Puniceicoccus vermicola: one gene and its partner. The protein of the gene in region 2 binds, or shares a complex with, the protein of the main gene of each other region. Links are inferred from orthologs where the notes say so. Each region holds a gene or a part of one and is shown on either strand. Other genes may lie near its edges.

Region 1 (8,954 bases), on a different replicon or contig from region 2:
AAAGCACCTCAAAGGGGATGATCATTTGGAGGTCGCTGTCCGAGATGGCGAAGTTGGGAGTGTCGGGCAGCAGGGCGTAGGAAGGTGTCTCGTTCTGCTGGGATTGTTGCTTTCCCAATGTGAAATTTAAATATTGGCTGGCGATCTGGTTGAGCTCCCCCTCGCGTAGCCTGATACTTTGGTTGCTCGTCAAACTATTCTGGGCGGATTGCATGAGTTGCTGCCACCCTCCCGAGGAGCTCGTGCTGCCGAAGCGGAATCTCTCTGTGAGAGGATCCTTTTCGCTTTCTAAGGCTGAGCGGGAGCGGACTAAATCGGGAGTTCTGCGGACCTCGTAGGTGAAGCCGAGGATGACTCCGAGGATTGCGGCGGCGGCGGCTCCGATAAGGACGCCAGTGAGGGTAGCTTCTTTATTCTTACTTGTCCGAACCATTCGAATCAAAATCCTGTGAGGATCGGCGGCGAAAGGCAACCGTTTGCTTGCGGGGACAAAGCGAAGTTCGGGAAGTCTCAAACCTGCCTGATCTTATACCGAATTTAGTAAGTTTTGATCCTTATGGTGCAGCGTAGAATCGAAGCAGCGCAAGGCGCAGGGATCGGATTCGTATCGAGATACGCTCCGATCCCTGCAACGCCGCGACCTTCGATTCTGGGGCATCCCCCTGGGACGGGCGGGAAATGAGCCTGAGCAGCGTTAGCCCAAATGGCACGGGTCGCAGACCCGCCTCCAATTGGGCCGCCTCGCTCAGACTCATTTCCCATCCCGCCATAACTATCAAAACTTCCTAAATTCGGTATTTAACCCTTCGCCCGGTTCTCCTCGCGTAAATCCTCATCAGGCTGAGTGATCCCTTTTTGAGGAATGGGGCATGAGGTTCCAGATGGTTCAGCCCATCTGGACCGTATCTGAGCCGGCTCGATTTTTGATCGTGGTGCGCGTAGATTCTGTCTGCGGCGGAAGAAACCGAAACAAAAGAGGGGAAGTGCCAGAGCACTTCCCCTCTCGGAATCGAAAAGGATCGATCGAACGACTAGTTCGCCACGGGAATCGTCAAAACCGGAGTCTGACCTTGGGCATCGCCAGTGCGGAGCGCGAACATTTGCGATAGAAGCATAAAGGTGGCCTTACTCAGAAGGTCATCATCCTTGATGTAGAACCAAGTCCCCCGGTAGCGCACCGCGGTGGATGCGTTGTCGGGCTCACTGTTGGAGCTTTCGACACGGAAGAGGCCGTCCAGCGGCTCATTCCAATCGAAGACGGTCCCATCGTCGTAAAGAGTCTTCGTGACTTTGCCGGATTCAACATCCTTTTCGGGTACGTTGACGCCCTGGGAAAGGAAGAAGAGAACCCCGAGAAGAGAGCGGGTGTTGATCTCGATCAAGTCCCCATTGGAACTCGGGACTGCCGCTGCACCCGGTCTGACCCGGTAGACGTCGAGTTCCGGATCGAGCGAGAGGAGTTCGCGCAAACGATCGGCATCTTCATTGCTGCCTGGGGCGGGAAGAAAAATAACGGGTTCGTAACCGTTCTCGGACTGCACTTCCCCCATTTGAATCGCGTTGTGTCGTTGGAGCTGAAAGAGCGTATCGGCCACCTCACGGAATTCCTTGAACTGGGGCAGAATCTCCGGCGTCGGACCTGAGGCACCCATCGCATTGTTCATGCCATTGGTGCGTTGAATGACCATGCGGGAAACGGTGTCCATACTCCAACCGGAATTTGTCAGGAGAGAAATGTCTTCAAAAGTAATCCGGCCGAGAAGACGGTTGAAAAAATCATCTCCCTGGAGAGGTGTATAGGAAATGGTCGGGCGTTCCGCAAAGCTGATGCCAGTGTTCCCGGAAAGTGCATCCGGGGCGCTGCCCGAGAGAGGAAAGGTGCCAGCCACCCCGAGGCTGCTGTTCAGATCAAGTTGGGAGGTAATGGAAGAGGCTTCGAAAAAGTATGGAGCGTCGCGGTAGCGGAGGCGGACGATGTTGAGGAGCAACTGCTCCTCGCCTACCTTTTGCATGGCGACATTGTATCCGTTCGCAGTCCCCCGGTAAGTCGATGGAGAGATCGTGGCGCACCCACTTAGTAATAGGGTGAGTATTGCCGGAAGAAGGAAGAGGAGATTGGGTTTCGGTGTTTTCATAAAAATCGGTTACTATAAATGGAGAGCGTAAAGGCGAGGATTTATTCCCTCTTTCATAGCGGGGATGGGGCGGTCGGATGTCTCCAAATATTGAATTCTTTCGGGAACGCTTCGTTTCCCTTTGCAATCAAGGTTACGATTCTGTTGAAAGGAGGCTGTGTCAGCAGTTACGGAAGAAATGGTTCGCAGCGCGTTGTCAAAGGTGCCCTATCCAGGGTTCACCAGAGATATCGTTTCCTTTGGTATTGTGAAAGCCGTCGAGGTCTCTGGCGGGGATGTTTCCGTATCCCTTGCTCTGACCAGTTCAGATCCGGCGGTAGCCCCAGCGCTGAAGAAAGAAGCGGAAGCGGCGATTTCTGCGATCGATGGCGTCACAAAAGCCGAGGTGATGGTCGCTGTGAAGTCGAAGAAAAATCCGCAGGAGGAAGAGCAGTCTGCCCCTGAGGAAAGTCCGATGCAAAAAGTGCGGATTGCTATTGCTGTCGCCAGCGGCAAGGGCGGAGTCGGTAAATCGACGTTTACCGCGAACCTCGCTTGCGCAATGGACCGCATCTTGCGGGAAGAGGGCAAGCCCTCATCGGTCGGAATCATGGATTGCGATATTTACGGCCCCTCCATTCCGTTGATGATGGGGGTCAACCGTCGCCCGGAAGTGGTGGACGGGATGATCCAGCCGTTGGAAAATTTTGGGGTTCGGGTCATGTCTATGGGTTTTCTCGTCGAAGAGGATATTCCCGTCATCTGGCGTGGACCGATGGTGATGAAGACGATTCAGCAGTTCGCCAGCAATGTGGATTGGGGGGAGCTCGAGATCCTTTTTATCGATTTGCCGCCGGGAACCGGAGATGCCCAGCTCTCGCTCGTCCAGACCGTGCCGCTTGAAGGTGCTGTCGTCGTTACGACTCCCCAGTTGGCCGCGGTTAATGTCGCCCGTCGAGGGGCGATGATGTTTGATAAGGTCAGTGTCCCGCTGGTGGGAGTTGCCGAGAACATGAGCTACCTGCTGGATGAAAAGTCGGGAGATCGTCAATATCTCTTCGGCGAAGGGGGCGGGGCTCGTACCGCTGAATTTCTCCAAACCGATTTACTGGGCCAAGTTCCACTCGATCCCCGGATTCGGGAAGGCTGTGATCATGGCGTGCCCATTGTCGTCAGTGATCCTGATCTCGAATGTTCCCAAGTGTTCCGCCAAATCGCTCAGAAGATTTGGGATAAGTTCAAATTGACAAAGAATGATCAATCGAATTAGCCTTTCTGTATAGGTGGTAATGAGATCGCCGAAAAAATCCTCAGAGAAAAAACCCGTGGCCGACTTCGCTGGGCAATCAAGTCTCTATAAAGAATTCCTCGCTGAGAGGGAAGAGATCTTGCGCCATAAATGGATCGAGTCCGAGAAGCAGGGCACTGATATTGGGTTTGAGAAAGCGCTGCTCGATTGGATTCGCAAGCATCGCGAACAGTGGCGCTCGGCTCGTCGCGAGACGAAGAGCAATTCATTAAAGTAATTCGTAGGTAGGCTTCGGTAGGTGAGGCCTTTTTTTGTGCCCGCGGATTTTAAATGCGATCCTGCGTAGGCAGTCGTTCTTTCTCGGTTTTAATCTGTAGTTTACTATATTCTATTGACAGAATATTCTATAGGTGGAATATTGCGTGAATGGATGTCGTTCGTGTCTATAAGTGTCTATGTGATGTGCAGCGGCTGCGTATCCTGAATTTGTTGCGGGAGGGGCCGCTCTGCGTTTGCCACCTCATGGAGATTCTCGAAGCCGATCAGGTAAAGATGTCGAAGCAGCTGCAGTATATGAAGAAGCTGGGGATGCTGGAGGTGGAGAGAGTTGCTCAGTGGAGGATTTATCGCATTGCGACTCCGACGAATCCGCTGGTGGAGGAGAATCTACGGTGTCTTCAGGATTGTGGCCCCGAGGATCTGCGGTTTGCCGAAGATCTTCGAAAGCGCAAAGAGGTATTGGCGAGGAGCGATGAGGGCGTGGTTTCTGCCTGCTGCGCCAGTTGTTCTGAATAAGTTCTCTCAAAAACGAAAAATCATGGAAAAGTTAAAGATTCTCTTTCTCTGCACGGGGAATAGTGCGCGCAGCATCATGGGGGAGTATATCCTTCGGAAAAAGGCATCTTCCCGTTTTGAAACCTACAGTGCGGGTGCAGCTCCCAAGGATGGTCCTCATCCGTTGACCCTGAAGGTGCTGAGAGAGCGGTTCCTAATCGACGCTTCGGATGCGCGGAGCAAGTCGTTGGATGAATTCAAGAACGTCCAGTTCGACTTTGTCATCACTGTGTGTGATAACGCTCGGGAGAGCTGCCCTGTTTGGCCGGGGCAGCCCATCCTTGCTCACTGGGGCTCGCCGGATCCGGCTGAATCGAATTCGGAGTCCGTGTTCATCGCAGTGGCGACCGAGATCGCCCGCCGAATCGATCTCTTTCTCAACCTGCCCCTGAGTAAGCTCGACCAACTCCGGGCTTCGATTGAGGAGGAGACCCGCAAAATCGGGGAAATGACGTTGGCGGAGCAACCTTGTCCTTCTCAAACCCAAAGTATCTAAGAAAAACCAAATCAAAGAATGAGTGCTGAAAAGAAAGATGCGAAGTCATCCAACTGTGAATCGCCAAAGCCGGGGCTTTTCCGACGCCTAATGGCGAAGCTAGATTCCTCTCTGAAGGAGAAGGCTGAAAAGAGCGAATGCTGCTGTGGTTCCGAAAAAGACGGGGGCAAGGGCGGTAAATGTTGCTGAATGCCGCGGATTGGCTCGTTTACGGTCTTCTCGGAATAGATCCCAACACCCGCTTCGGCGGGGCGGTTCAGTTCTTCGTCTATGATTCGATGAAGATCTTCCTGCTGTTGGCGGGGATGATCTTCATCATCGGCGTACTGCGCACCTTTCTCCCGGAGCGGAAGCTTCGGGAGTGGATGGGCCGCGGAGGGGTTTGGGGGAACGTCATCGCGGCGGTTTTTGGCGCGGTGACTCCGTTCTGCTCCTGTTCCTCGATCCCGATTTTTATCGGTTTTCTCCGCGCCGGGGTGCCGTTGGGGATTTGTTTCTCCTTTCTCATCACTTCACCGATTATTAATGAGTATCTCGTTGTGCTCATGGCTGCCGACTTCGGGATTCCCATCACCCTGGTTTATGTGGGGAGCGGGCTGTTGATTGGCGTCGTTGCTGGATTTGTTCTCGGGAAATTAAAGATGGAGAAACATCTTGAGGATGAGTTCGCCGAATCGTCGGTTCCCGAGAGTCGCGGTCCGGAGAATTTTCGCGAACGCATCCGCTTTGCGGTCGGCGAGGTCGTTGGTGTGATCCGGGCGATCTGGATCTGGGTGCTTGTCGGAGTTGCGATTGGCTCTTTTCTCCACAACTACGTGCCCCAAGAGACGATCCATCGCTGGATGGAGATGACGGGAGTCTTTTCGGTGCCAATCGCGACTTTCCTGGGGGTGCCGCTCTACGGCAGTTGTGCCGCCATTGTTCCTGTCGCCGTAGTCTTGTTTGAAAAGGGCATTCCCATTGGGACGGCGCTTTCCTTTATGATGGCCATGTCAGCCCTCAGTCTACCCGAGGCCGTGATGCTTCGGCGCACAATGAAACTGCCGTTAATCGCGTTGTTTTTCGCGATCACGGCAGGTGCAATTATGGCAACAGGTTACCTGTTGAACGCCCTCGCTAGATTTCTCTAGGAGGGAGGAGGCGACTGGACGTCGCCTCGATAAGTCGTTCGGGAAAAAGGGAAGCCTACCTTACTTGGCGCTCTTCAGTTCCTTATGAACTGTGTGGCGCTTCAAGTACGGGTTGTACTTCTTTTTCTCGACCCGCTCGGTCTGAACCTTCTTGTTGCGGGTGGACATGTAGCGTGAGGGACGCTGGTTTTCTTTGCGGGCCTCAGTGCACTCTAGAATGATTGTATCGCGTGGCATGATGAAAATAGGAAAACCGCTGACAAAAAGGCCTTTCGGACCTCTCTGCAATCAAAAATTACCACCAACTGGGTGGCCGAGAAGAGAAACCATGTCTCCGTGTGAGAAAAGGGTAACTTGGCCGGTGCTTTCCGAGACGACGATGGCCAGGCTGCGGGTGCTCTTCGTGATCGCTGCGGCGGCAGCGTGGCGCGCTCCAAGGCCTCCTGGGAGGTCGGGATATTCGGGCGCGCGGAGGAGGGTGCCGGCGGCTTCGATGACACCGTTGCCCCGGATAATAAAGGCTCCGTCGATCGAGGAAAATTCTTTCACCGTTTCGTCCATGAAGGGATTCAGCACGTTGCGGTCTTCCTCGCGATATCCGTAAAACGGGTTGAGGACGAGAGGCTTCGAGTATTCCAAGACCTTTTGAGTGTCGCCGAGGACGAAGAGGCAGCCCACTTTCTTGCCTTCGCGGCCTTCCAACCCGAGCTCCATGGCAATGGCAAGTACCCGCTCCATGACCTCAGGGCGAAGAGAGGGCGGCAATGTATGGCTTTTATCCGAGAAGAGGGTCTGGAATTCCCGAGCCACATCGACGACGAGGATCGAATCAAAGCGATTGCTTTGAGGTAGCCCGCCGACGCAGCAAATGAGTTCGTCCGGTTCAAAAATTCCCCGGGTCAGGCCGATGAGGATCGCCGATCGCAGCTGCGACATCCGGTGGTGGGAAAACGATCGAATCGGGAGAAACTCGGTGACTTTCCCGCCGTCCTCGACCGTTTCGGCCCCCGCTTGGGTGACGAGGATCGTCTTCAGATCTTTGAAACTACGCGTGAGCTCAACTCCTCCGGCAAAGGTGTCGCCAAAAATAAGAACTGACCGGCAGCGCGCGCTCATGGCGATTTTTTCCGCCTCCCGGAGGATGAGTCGATTGATTCGGGTCGGCTTCTGGCGGGGCATCTGCGGATCTCCACCCAGCGTGGCCTTAATGTCCGTGCGGAAATCGTTCAGCGTGCCCGGCATCATTAGCCGCTCGACGACCCGCTTGTCTTGGAACACTCCGGCGATGGCGGCCAAGGCGTTGAGATAGTTCCGGGCGTTTTCGGAGGCGAGGAGGAGAAGGACCAGCTTTACGTCGCGGTAGTCATCCGACCCGTCGTAGGTCAGGCCTTCCGGGCAGCGGCCTATGGCCATGATGTAACGACGCTTCATCGGAACGCGGACGTGGGGGAGAGCCACTCCGTTGCCGAGGTTGGTCGTGATCGTGTGCTCGCGGTCGAGCAGTTCTTTGAGAAGTTTCTTTTTGCCGTATTGCTCGAGCTCTTCGACGTCGCAAACGCTGAGCAGTTCTTCTAGCGCACCCAGGAGGTCCTTGCTCGTTATCTCAACGATGCGTGATTTGGTGATGAAGCGCTCAAGATGCATGTAAGAGGGGGCAGGTCGCTAGCAATAATTCTACCTTAGCGCTCCCATTCGATGGCACCTTTCTTCAACTCGTAAACGAGGCCGAGGATGAAGATTCCAAAAAATACGGCCATAGGGGCGACGATCGGGATGCTGTTCACGAGAAACTCGCGATAGCTGAGAAGCCATGGGATGAGGAAGACCACTTCGATATCGAAGAGGATAAAAAGCATCGCCGTGACATAGAATTTGACCGCGTATCGAGTCCGCGATTTTCCGGCGGGCGGCACCCCGCATTCGTAGGCCGTGTCCTTGATCTTGTTCTTTCTGCCGCGTTGACCGACAACGACGCTGGCCAGGATGATCACCGCTCCAATCACAACAGCGAGACATACCTGGATCAAAACCGGAAGAAAGTCAGAGATTGCCATGTTGTTTTGAATACGTGGGTTTTTGGCTCGGAACAAGTGTAAAGCTTAATTTTCTAAGGCGAAGAGCCTCGAGATCTCCTGATTTTTTCGGGAGTCGCCGGAGGGAGCCCTGAATGGATTTGCCGGAAGTGTTTGCGGTTCGCAGTCTTCGCTCCATGATCGTAGACCAATGAAACTCCGCCTTCTCTACCTTTTCCTCGGGGTGTTGTGCCTTGGGATCTCTCAATCCTCCGCGCTGGAGCCTAATTTTAGGCCGGGCGAAGCGTTGCGCTATGATCTGAAATGGAGTGTTTTTCAAGTGGGCTATGCCCGTCTTCAGGTCCACGATCTCGAAGAGTATCAGGGTGAGCCCGCTTGGCACTTTTCGTTTCACGTCCGCACCAACAGCTTTGCCGATAAATTTTTCAAGGTGAGAACTCGAATCGATACGTGGGTCTCCGAGGATCTCACCCGAACCCTATATTATAAGGAGAAGAAACGGGAGGGAAAGACCAAACGAGACATTGAGGTGACCTTTGACTGGGACAAGATGGAGGCCACCTACGCCAATCATGGGAAGAAAAAGGAACCAGTTGCCCTCCCTGAGGGGCCTGTGCTCGACCCCGTCGGCGCGGTCTATTATTTTCGCAGCATCCCGCCTGTGAAAGGAAGCACCTACACTTTTGCGGTCACCGATGGGAAGAAAGCGGTGGCGATTTCACTTCCGATCAATAACGAGGAGAAGATCAAAGTGGAGGCTGGGCACTTCAATACGTTCAAGATCCAGCCGCAAACCGGAGAGCTCGGGGGCGTCTTTGAGAAAAGCAGCGACTCAGAGGTGAACCTTTGGTTTACCTCCGACCGCCTCAACTATCCGGTTCAGGTCCAGGGTGAGGTAACCGTCGGTAGTTTCTGGGCGGAGCTGACCAAGATCGAGTGGCGCACTCCGGAAGAGCTGGATTGATCGGCCTTACTCTACGGTGACCGACTTCGCCAGGTTACGAGGTTTGTCGACATCGCATCCCCGCGCCACGGCGATGTGATAGCTGAGGAGCTGGAGGGGGATGCTCATGATGATCGGCAGAGCCGGGTCGTCGA
Region 2 (10,105 bases):
GCCGCAGCGGAGGGGAAATCCGGGGCTGCCGCAAGGGAAGCAAACGCCTGCCCGGACATACCGTCCGAGCCGAGCAGTGAAATGATCCCGACCACGATCAAGGCCAAGGAAATCCCGCTGGCAAAAGCCGTTACGGTTCGAGGCTTGATCTTCTCCACCTCATCCATGTCGAGCAACATGATGATGAAGAGAAAGAGCACCATGATCGCGCCCGCGTAGACGAGAATCTGGAGAATGGCCAAAAAGAAGGCCTCCAGAAGCACAAAGAGCGCGGCCATCCCCACAAAGGAGACGATCATGAACATGGCGCCGTTGACCGGATTGCGAGCTACGACCATCAAAAAGGCCGGTAGCACCGTCAATACCGCGAAAATAATGAAAAGCACGTCCACGGGAAATCAACCTGTAATAAAGGTGTTAGCGGGAAAAGACAAAAATCGAAAGGATTGCGCCCTCAATGGTGTCCGCCCGCTGCCGCAGCCTCCTCTGCTGCCTTCTTTTTGTCCCACTTGAAATGTTCGTCGGGGAGCGTTCCACCTAGTTCGTAAAGTTTCTTCTTATCGTTCACCATTTCCTCACGCGAGTATCCAGAAAGTGAAAACACGTCCTGAAGAAAAATAGCCTCCTCGGGACAAACCTCTTGGCAGAGCCCGCAATAAATGCAGCGCAGCATGTTGATCTCGAACTCTTCCGGTCCTTTCTCGACGTGCTCATACTCGGAGCCCTCAGGGATTTCGCCCGGGGTGATCCGAATCGCCCGCGGAGGGCAGACAAACTCGCACAGTTGGCAGGAGACACACTTCTCGCGACCGTTGGGGTCTTTGACCAGGGTCGGCACACCTCGATACCCTTTCGGGATCGGGGGACGCTCCTCCGGGTACTGCAAGGTGACTGAGGGCTTGAAGATTTGCGAGATCGTCGTCTTCAAGCCGGACACGATCTGCGGGAGATAGGTTCTCTCCGACAGGCTCAGCGGCTTGCGCTCGATTACTTTGGTTTCAGCCATGGTGAGTCAAAATTTACTGTGTATCGATGATAGCGATAATGATCGCGTTCAAGATGAGGTTGGCGATCGCCAGAGGCAGGAGGATGGTCCAGCCAAGCTTCATCACCTGGTCGTAACGGAACCGGGGGATCGTCCAACGAATCAGAACGAAGAAGACAATCATCGCCACGACCTTTATGATGAACCAGATCGTTGAGAGAACGCCTCCGATCCAGCCATCGGGCCAAGGATTGGCTACGCCGGGAAGGAAATGCCATCCCCCGAGGAACAGCAGGGCGAAAAGAGCGGAACCGATGACGATGTGCGCGTACTCGGCGACGAAAAAGATCCCGAATTTGAAGCAGCCGTACTCCGTGTGAAACCCACCGACGAGGTCAGTCTCCGACTCAGCCATATCAAAAGGCAGGCGATTCGTCTCTGCGAAGATGGCGACGAGGAAAAGGAGCGCACTCAGCGGCTGGACAAAAATGAACCAGATATTCTGCTGATAGCCGACGACCGAGGTCAGACCCAAGCCGCCTTCGACCCCCGGTGCGTTGAGCCAGAGGAACAACGGGAAGATGGAGAGGCCCAGCGAGAGCTCATAGGAGATCATCTGCGCCGAGCTCCGGATGCTGCCGAGGAAGGAATACTTATTGTTCGAGGACCAACCCGCGAGCACGATCCCGTACACCCCTAGCGAAGAGACTGCAAAGATGAAGAGAATCCCAATGTCGAGCGGGGCTAACATGAGCGGATTGACCGCTCCGGTATCCGGATTCGTATACTGCCCAAACGGAATGACCACCATCGTCGTCAACGCCGGCACCAACGCGATGATCGGGGCCATGTAGTAATACACCTTGTTTACGTGCCCCGGAGTGATCTCCTCCTTGAAAAGGAACTTCAACCCGTCAGCCACCGGTTGGAAAATCCCCCATCGCACGAGCATGGGCCCGATCACAGGCAAATATTTGACGAAAAACGGAGAGGCCCGGTTCGGTCCGACTCGGCCCTGCACCCAGCTGGAAACCTTGCGCTCAATGAGCACGGAGTATCCGGCCATGGTCATGACCACCACGATCATCAAGACCGCGTATACAATTTTCAGGAGGACGGATGTGAGTTCCATTGGAATCTGACTGGATTGGCAAAAATGATCAGGAGGCTTCCGAGACGCCGATCGCTTCGCGAGCGAACTCGCGTGCATCGAACTTCAGCGATTTTTTCTCCGGGAATGGAAGATTGGCGAGATTCCCCGCCGAGATGGTTTGCCCATCGTCGGGGATCGAACGGAATTGAATGCCCTGCAACTCTTCGATCTCCGAAGAAAGGGAGTTCCAGGCGTCTTTGACCTGCACGGTCGCTGCCGTTTCCCCTTCGACCAAAGACTTCAGAGAGGCAAAGATTTGCAAATCGGAAAGGAGACCCGCAGGTCCAGGGATAACGGCGTGGAACTTCTGCAGTCGGAACTGCTGATTGATGAAGCTTCCGGAGCGTTCGAAGACCGTCAATGACGGGATCAAGATCGCCGCCAACGCGGTCGATGCACTCTTCTGAGTGGCGACCTGAATGAGCTGCACCTTGGCAATTTGCGCTTCCGTCAAACCGGCGGCCACCAAATCCTCATGCACTGCTAGCACGGTATCCACCGCCCCACTGTCAATTTGCGAAGCAAGATCGCTGAGATCTGCGCTCGGCAGGTCGGACAAGAGCCCAGTCACTAGACTTCCACGGGTGTTGGGAGTGCGGTCAGCCGATTGCAGGAGACCGTCTTCTTCTCCGAGGTGCTGAACGGCGAAAACCTTGGCCTTTTTAGACCGCGCCAACTGGCTCAGGTAATATTGCTCCTCAACCGAAGAGTGCGTGGAGGCCACAATGGCAATCTTCTCCGATGACTTGAGGATCTCGCCTGCCGCGCGAACCGCTTCGGTCGCGGTGGCGTTGGAGCCCTTGACCACGGGCTGACGTAGGCGCCCTTCCGCCTCGACCTGTTGGTAAAGGGCTCGGCCGCTATCGGTCATCCAAGTATCATTGACCGCGTCATTGCGCCGCGGTGTGATTCGGTAAATTTTCCCTTCGCGCTGCCAGACCTCGGTATTGGCCCCGACACTACTCTCGGTGCAGATGCTCTTCACCGACTTCAGGAACCAAACCCGCATCTTAAAACGGAAATCGCGACTGGTAAGCGCTCCCACCGGACAGATGTCCACGGTGTTCAGCGAGTAGTTGCTATCAAGATTCTTCCCGGGGAAACAGGTAAGCGTCGAATAGCTGCCCCGTTCGGTAAATCCGAGAACCGGGTCGTCCGCCACTTCGCTCATGAAGCGGATACAGCGGGAGCAAAGGATGCAGCGCTCATCATCGAGCATGACCCGCGGGCCGAGAACGGTCCGCTTGGGCTTCACGTTCTTTTCTTCGATAAAGCGCGAGTAGCCCCGACCGTAATCCGTGGCAAATTCTTGCAGACGACACTCCCCTGCTTGGTCGCAGATCGGGCAATCGAGGGGGTGATTGACGAGGAGGAACTCCATGACACCGTTGCGGCAATCTTTGACCAGATCCGTGTCGGTCTTGATATGGAGTCCGGGAGAGACCTTCGAGTTACAAGCGATCGCGGGCTTGGGCATCCAGCCGATCTTCTGCTTGCCGTCGTCATCCATCACGGGCTCACCCGTTCCGCGGTCACGCATTGGCATCCCCATCTCCACCAAGCACATCCGGCAATTTCCAGAAATGCTCAACTTCGGGTGGTAGCAGTAGTGAGGGATCTCCTTACCGGCGATCTCGGCGGCCTCAATCATGGTGATCCCGGTGGGCACCTCGACATCCTTACCGTCGATATTTACGGTGACCTTCTCTGTCTGACCTTTCTCGCTCATTTCGTCCTATCTGTAATCGTGTCCTTCGCTCCGTTCCAGACCGGGTCAGGCAACTGCCGCCGTCTTGGAATCTTTCGCTTTTCGTTCCGCCGCCTGTTTCCGGGCGTAATCGATAAATTCATCACGGAACTTCAGAATAAAGCTTTGCACCGGCCATGCCGTCGCTTCCCCGTGAGCACAAATTGTGCGGCCTTCAATCTGATCCGCAATGGATTTGAGAAGATCCGCGTCTTCCTCGCGCGCCTCGCCAGCGACCATGCGGGCGGTGACTTTCTTCAACCAGAGGGAACCCTCGCGGCAAGGAGTGCACTGACCACAGCTCTCGTGGGCATAAAAGGCATTAATATTTGCCAGGGCGGCAACGATGTCCGTCGAATCGTCCATGACGATGATCGCTCCGGATCCCGACATGGTGCCCGCGGCCATCGGTCCGTCGAAATCGAGAGGGATGTCTTCGACCCCCCAGTCAAATTCGGTGCCGTCTTTCAGTTTCCCTTGAAAACGTTCATCGGCGCGTAAGACCTTCGAGGAGGATCCTCCGGGGATGATCGCCTTCAGCTTGCGGCCAGGTCTCATCCCTCCGCACACCTCGTTGATCAACTCACCGTAAGTCATAGCCCCGCACTCCACTTCGTAGTAGCCGGGCTTCTGCACGTGGCCGGAGACCGACCAGATTCGGGTGCCAGTGTTGCCGGGTTTACCCAGCTTCGCGTACTCTTTGCCCCCGCGTTCAATGACGTGCTTTACGTGACAGAGAGTCTCGACGTTGTTCACGATCGTCGGGCACATGTAGAGTCCGAGAACCGCTGGGAAATACGGAGGCTTGATGCGCGGATAAGGACGCTTGCCTTCGATCGATTCGATGAGTCCCGTTTCTTCCCCACAGATGTAAGCTCCGGCTCCGCGGTGAACGATCAGATCACAGGAATAACCGGATCCGAGAATGTCGTCGCCGAGGAAGTTCTTGGCACGAGCCTCTTCGATCGCTTCCTCGAGAATGCGGGCGCCGTCATACATTTCCCCGCGGATGTAGATAAAGGAGAGAGCCGTCTGCGTTCCGTAGGCGGCGATCATCATTCCCTCAATCAGCTGATGCGGGTCCTTGTAGATGAGCTGGCGATCCTTGAAGGTTCCCGGCTCGGATTCGTCGGCGTTGCAGACGAGGTAAATCGGCTTGCCCGACTTCCGGTCGAGGAACTTCCACTTCATCCCCGCGGGGAATCCAGCTCCTCCACGGCCACGAACACCGGAATCCATGACCTCGGAGCAAATTTCCTCCGGCTTCATGCCAACGGCCTTTTTCAAGGCCTCGTAGCCACCCTTCGAAATGTAGGAATCAATGTCCCGACCGTAACCGGGTTGATCCACATTCTTTAACAAAATTCTATTTTCGCCTGCTGCCATATCCAGTTCTCCAGGTTTCAGGAGCCCCCCTTTGCGTTGGACCGGATCTCCTCGATCAGTTCGTCGGCCCGCTCCTCGGTCACATTCTCGTGGAGAACTTCATCGATCTGCACAACCGGAGCGGTTCCACAGCTGGCGATGCACTCCACGTATTCCACTGTAACTTCGCCGTCTTCCGAGACCTCGTTTAGCTCCACGCCAAAGGCATCCTTGAATTTCTCACAAACCTTGGCTCCCCCGTTGAGCGCACAGGAAAGGGTTCGGCACACTTTGACGTGGCGTCGCCCAATCGGCTTCTGGCGGAACATCGGATAGAATGTGACGAGCTCCAGAACTTTGATCGGCTCGATTCCCAAACGTTCCGCAATCCACTCAATGGCTTGCTCAGAGATGTATCCCTTCTCGTCCTGAATCAGGTGGAGAAGAGGCAAGGTCGCGCTCCGTGCGGAGGGATAGCGCGGGACAATCTTGTCGATCTTCGCGATGATCTCCTTGGGGAGCGCGAAGGGTTCCGCAATTTCAGTCGGTTGGCTCATGAATCGTTTTGGAATTCGGTTGCAAATATTCGGCGACAATTATCGGTCACAGTCCCCCATCACGAAATCCAGACTCCCGAGGACCACCGTGATGTCAGTCAGGTAGAGTCCCGGGCAGATTTTCGGGAGGATACTCAAATTACAGAAGCTGGGGGAGCGGATCTTCAAGCGATACGGCACCCCGCCCCCTTTGGAGACGACGAAGAACCCGAGAATCCCCTTTGGATTCTCCGCTTCGAAATAGACTTCCCCCTCCGGCATGCGGGGGCCTTCCGTCACGATCATGAAGTTTTGAATCAACTCCTCCATGCTCGTCAGGACCTTGCCCTTCGGCGGCTTATAAATCTTTTTCGCATCTTCGGCGTACCAAGCCCCGTCCGGGAAGCTCTTGATCACCTGACGAATGATCCGGATGCTCTGGCGAATCTCCTCGGCCCGGATCAGGTAGCGATCGTAGCAGTCTCCGGTGGTGCCAACGGGAACATCGAACTCATATTGATCGTAGCCCAGATAGGGACGATCCTTACGGAGATCGAGATCGACGCCGGTTGCACGAAGATTCGGCCCGGTGATCCCGTACGCCAGGGCGTCTTCCTGAGAAATCACCCCGACCCCTTCGGTCCGGTCCATAAAGATACGGTTCCGGGTCAACAGGTTGGTGGTTTCCTCGAGGATCGGGAGGTGCTGGTCGCAGAAGTCCGACACACGCTTCAGCCAGCCCTCGGGAATGTCGCGGGCAACGCCACCAATCCGGGTGTAGGAGGTGGTGAAACGGGCTCCGGTTAATTCCTCGAAAAGGGTATAGAGCTTTTCACGCTCGGTAAAGGTGTACATGAACGGAGTCCATGCTCCGGCATCCATCCCGTAAACCCCGACCCCAAGGAGGTGAGAAGAAATCCGGGCCAGCTCCGTCACCAAAAGACGAATGGCCGCACAGCGCGGGGGCACTTCCAGTCCGGCGAGCTTCTCCACCGCCATGGCATACGTTACGTTATTGGCGAGCGGCGCGATATAATCCAGCCGGTCCGTATAAGGAACGAACTGGTTGTAGGTCATGTTCTCGGCGATCTTCTCATCCCCACGGTGCAAATAGCCAATCACCGGCTCGCACTTGGTGATCAAATCACCATCGAGCTCCATCAGAAGGCGCAAAACCCCGTGTGTTGTCGGGTGAGAAGGCCCCACATTGAGGGCCATATCTTCGCCCTGGAGCTCATCCTGATAGGCGCTCGCACGCGCCCCCATGTCCCCAATCGAAATTTCTTTGGTCTTAGCCATAGTCGCTTACTTGTCCTCTCCCCCGTCTTCAAGAGAAGTTTTCTTCTGCCATTCGGTCCAGCTCTGATCCTTCGCCCGAGGTTCGGCCTTGCTCATCGGAGCCCCACTCTTACTGACGAAAGGCCCGCCCATCATCGGAGCCGGCAATACCTTCGCCTTCGTTTCCTCGCCGATTTCAGAATCCGGAAGTTCGGTCTCAATCCCCGCCAAAGGAAACTCTTTCCGCAGCGGATAATAGGGATACTCGTCCCACATCAAAATTCGGCGGAGATCGGGGTGCCCTTCAAAACGGATCCCGAACATATCAAAGGTCTCCCGCTCGTGCCAATTCGCACCGGGGAATAAGGCGACAATCGAGGCGACCGATGGATTTTCGTCGTCGACACAGTTCGTGACCACTCGGATGTAACGCGCTTCCTTCACGGAATAGAGGTGATAGACCACCGAGAATCGCGGAGATTCCTCTTCACTCCAGTCGATCGCAGTCACATCGCTGAGGAGATTGTACTCAAACTCGTCGCGCAGGCACTCGATCAACGGCAAAATCAGGTCCGCTGGACACTGGACCGCTGGGTGATCACTGGATTTCCGAGGTTCCAGCCCCTCAAAACGAGGCTGCAAACTTTCGATCAATGCGTTCATGCCCAAACCCTTTTCTCTTCGGCCTCTTTCCCGAGACTCTTGAACGAAGGCTCCTTCTCGATCTTCTTCTGAAGCTTCATCATTGCATCGAGGAGCGCTTCCGGCCGCGGAGGACATCCACTCACGTAGACGTCCACTGGAACGATACGGTCCACTCCCTGCAGGGTGGCATAGGAACGATACATACCCCCACTCGAAGCACAGGCCCCCATGGCAACGACCCACTTCGGATCCGCCATCTGGTCATAGATCCGGCGAACCACTGGAGCCATCTTATACGTAACCGTCCCGGCTACAATCATACAATCGGACTGCCGCGGAGAGAAGCGCATGACCTCCATCCCAAACCGGCTAATGTCAAACCGCGATGCGGCTACCCCCATCAGCTCGATCGCACAACAGGCGAGCCCCATCGGCATTGGCCAAACGGAATTCTTCCGGACCCAATTGATTACGGCGTCGACCTTGGTGACAATCACGTCACCCTCGACCTTAGAGTTATATCCTACTTGGCTGCTTTTCGTCTCCATATCTGGCTCACCTGCATTCAAAACGAAGATTCGAGGAATAAAAGGAAATTCCTGTTAAATTACTTCCCCAAACCCTTGGGCGATCAAAATTTAACGCAAGCCCCGACCTCATTTTCAATGAATTCGTCATTAAGCACTTTCCTCTCCAAAAATTGCGCCCCAGTCGACTTCATCCGATTTTTCCTCGGAGGTGGGAGAAAACTTTCCCGTTTCGACCAAAAACTCGATAAACTCACGATCCGAAGAAACTAGCCGATCCAAGGGCAAAACAAACTGACGCTCATCCTTCGACCGGACGATTTTCACGCTATCATCGGTAACATCCACGAGCTTAGCTTCAACCACTCGGCCCTCCAGATCCGTAAAAGTAACAATCTCGCGACTCGCCCTCGCCTCAAACCATTCACGCTTCGCCGGAGGCCACTTGGAATCCAGCGGGCTTTCCGTCATCTCGTCCTCCACGACCTCGGAAGAACTCTGATCCTCTGCGAAATTCTCTTCGCCGGAAGTGTCTTCCAGGGCGGCGACCAAGGCCTTCGCGGGCTCCTGACCGGACTCCAACGCTTCCAGCCGACTCTGCAACGCCCGAACCTCACTCGACAGCTCGGCCGTTAGCGAAGAATTCGTCGATTCATTCGCTGCGAAACGCACGCCAAACCAGCCCCCGAGAGCACTGACCATAAAGACGAGCAATAAAAGTCCCACCAATCGCATCAAGTTCCTGTTGATGACGAAATCTTCCGAGAAGGACAATCCTCAATCGGCCCGAGACCCTCAGAATATTCGCAAACGAGTCTCAATAAGGCCCAAGACCCCTCATCTGCTCCGATATGATCAGCTCATCGAATCGGCGAGATGAAATATCGTCGGGAGGTGCCTTCAATATCATTATGATAAAGGAACCCCTTCGGATCCGCATCTTCGATCGCGTCCTTGATCCCGGGCAACTCCTCGTGGGTCACGATTGTCCGAACCAACCAAAAGGGGTCCTGGCTATGGCCACCGAAAACAGGTTGGTAAGTGTAAGTCCGATGCGGAAAAGTCTTCTTGATCGCCTCTCCCACCGTTTCCCTCTCCTTCGTGATCATCGAGAGCATGGTCAGCTTGAACTTCTTGTAGAGGTTATTCAGGGTCTCCGCGGAGATAAAGATATAGATACAGGTATACATCAGGGTATTCACCACGGGCTCAAACTCCCCGCTCTTCAGGAAAGCCATGACCAGCCCGAAACCCGTTGAAATAATTGCGGCAAAAATTGCGATAAACCCAACCGGCTTCAGATACTTCATCGCAAAATAAGCCCCGAGGATGTCCTCGTCCCCCGTCGATCCGCGATTGGTAAACGCCAGTGCCTTGGCGACCCCGGAAAGCAGCCCCCCAAAAATCACCAGAATGATCCGTTCGTTCTGCGGCTCAGGATCAGCCACCCTCAACTCCGGTAAAACGGTGAGCAAACCGACCACCGTGCCCACCACCAAAAGCGAACGCAGGGCAAACATCCGGCCCACCGCGAAGAACGCAAAAACAATCAAGATGAACTGAAAGACGAAATAAAGCCCCGTAAACAGCGCCTCACTCTCATAATAGTAGGACAAAGCGGCCGCGATCCCCTCCGTCCCCGTCAAGACCACCTTAGATGGAAGAACAAAGTACTTCAACGCGATCGCGTAAAGAGACCCGGCCAAGACCACGAGAAGATACTCACGCACCCCCCGGCCCAGACCAAGACACTCCGCGAAAACTTCAGATCTGTTTTCCGACTCCATAAAGTATTTCTAATCCTAATAGCCTCGATTCAAAACTTTTTCAGCTACGATCCTCGAATTTCTCATTCTCCCACGACGCTCG

The links.
Region 1: the proteins of H5P30_RS03140 (region 2) and H5P30_RS19695 are in contact, whole or in part, in a cryo-EM structure (PDB 6KHJ), measured with the Thermosynechococcus vestitus proteins. The link is inferred for Puniceicoccus vermicola from one-to-one orthologs. Residues at the interface, in WP_126985484.1 of Thermosynechococcus vestitus: Gln8, Lys26, Trp29, Leu30, Pro33, Met34, Met37, Leu38, Leu83, Ile84, Phe85, Lys86, Glu87, Asp88, Val89, Leu90, Pro91, Ala92, Thr100, Ala104, Val107, Ile108, Phe111, Leu112, Tyr114, Ile115, Ile125, Ser126, Leu128, Phe133; in WP_126986108.1 of Thermosynechococcus vestitus: Gly6, Tyr7, Glu8, Tyr9, Phe10, Gly12, Phe13, Leu14, Ile16, Cys17, Ser18, Pro21, Ala24, Leu25, Ala27, Ser28, Leu31, Arg32, Pro33, Ser35, Arg40, Leu41, Thr42, Thr43, Tyr44, Glu45, Ile51, Gly53, Ala54, Trp55.

Annotation. Positions count from the first base shown.
Region 1 is NZ_JACHVA010000138.1:36,111-45,064, reverse strand. Bases 6,191-8,954 are described here. They hold H5P30_RS19695 (NADH-quinone oxidoreductase subunit A), read right to left. Parts: upstream 7,878-8,954; coding sequence 7,503-7,877; downstream 6,191-7,502. Other genes in these bases: glmS (glutamine--fructose-6-phosphate transaminase (isomerizing)), read right to left, coding at 8,827-8,954; H5P30_RS19690 (DUF3108 domain-containing protein), read left to right, coding at 8,047-8,820; H5P30_RS19700 (diadenylate cyclase), read right to left, coding at 6,191-7,467. In the rest of the region: H5P30_RS19745 (hypothetical protein), read right to left, coding at 1-433; H5P30_RS19740 (hypothetical protein), read right to left, coding at 555-770; H5P30_RS19735 (hypothetical protein), read right to left, coding at 1,032-2,135; H5P30_RS19730 (Mrp/NBP35 family ATP-binding protein), read left to right, coding at 2,293-3,384; H5P30_RS19725 (hypothetical protein), read left to right, coding at 3,404-3,640; H5P30_RS19720 (ArsR/SmtB family transcription factor), read left to right, coding at 3,790-4,158; H5P30_RS19715 (arsenate reductase ArsC), read left to right, coding at 4,181-4,693; H5P30_RS19710 (permease), read left to right, coding at 4,873-5,823; rpmG (50S ribosomal protein L33), read right to left, coding at 5,884-6,060; more of H5P30_RS19700, read right to left, coding at 6,112-6,190. UniProt on the Escherichia coli protein: NDH-1 shuttles electrons from NADH, via FMN and iron-sulfur (Fe-S) centers, to quinones in the respiratory chain. The immediate electron acceptor for the enzyme in this species is believed to be ubiquinone.
Region 2 is NZ_JACHVA010000036.1:1,649-11,753, reverse strand. The notes cover bases 69-3,031. They hold H5P30_RS03140 (complex I subunit 1/NuoH family protein), read right to left. Parts: upstream 2,118-3,031; coding sequence 1,020-2,117; downstream 69-1,019. Other genes in these bases: H5P30_RS03135 (NADH-quinone oxidoreductase subunit G), read right to left, coding at 2,146-3,031; H5P30_RS03145 (NuoI/complex I 23 kDa subunit family protein), read right to left, coding at 455-1,006; H5P30_RS03150 (NADH-quinone oxidoreductase subunit J family protein), read right to left, coding at 69-338. Also shown: more of H5P30_RS03150, read right to left, coding at 1-68; more of H5P30_RS03135, read right to left, coding at 3,032-3,867; NADH-quinone oxidoreductase subunit NuoF, read right to left, coding at 3,913-5,271; H5P30_RS03125 (NADH-quinone oxidoreductase subunit NuoE family protein), read right to left, coding at 5,289-5,807; nuoD (NADH dehydrogenase (quinone) subunit D), read right to left, coding at 5,847-7,085; H5P30_RS03115 (NADH-quinone oxidoreductase subunit C), read right to left, coding at 7,092-7,727; NADH-quinone oxidoreductase subunit NuoB, read right to left, coding at 7,724-8,257; H5P30_RS03105 (hypothetical protein), read right to left, coding at 8,387-9,010; H5P30_RS03100 (YitT family protein), read right to left, coding at 9,097-10,023. UniProt on the Escherichia coli protein: NDH-1 shuttles electrons from NADH, via FMN and iron-sulfur (Fe-S) centers, to quinones in the respiratory chain. The immediate electron acceptor for the enzyme in this species is believed to be ubiquinone.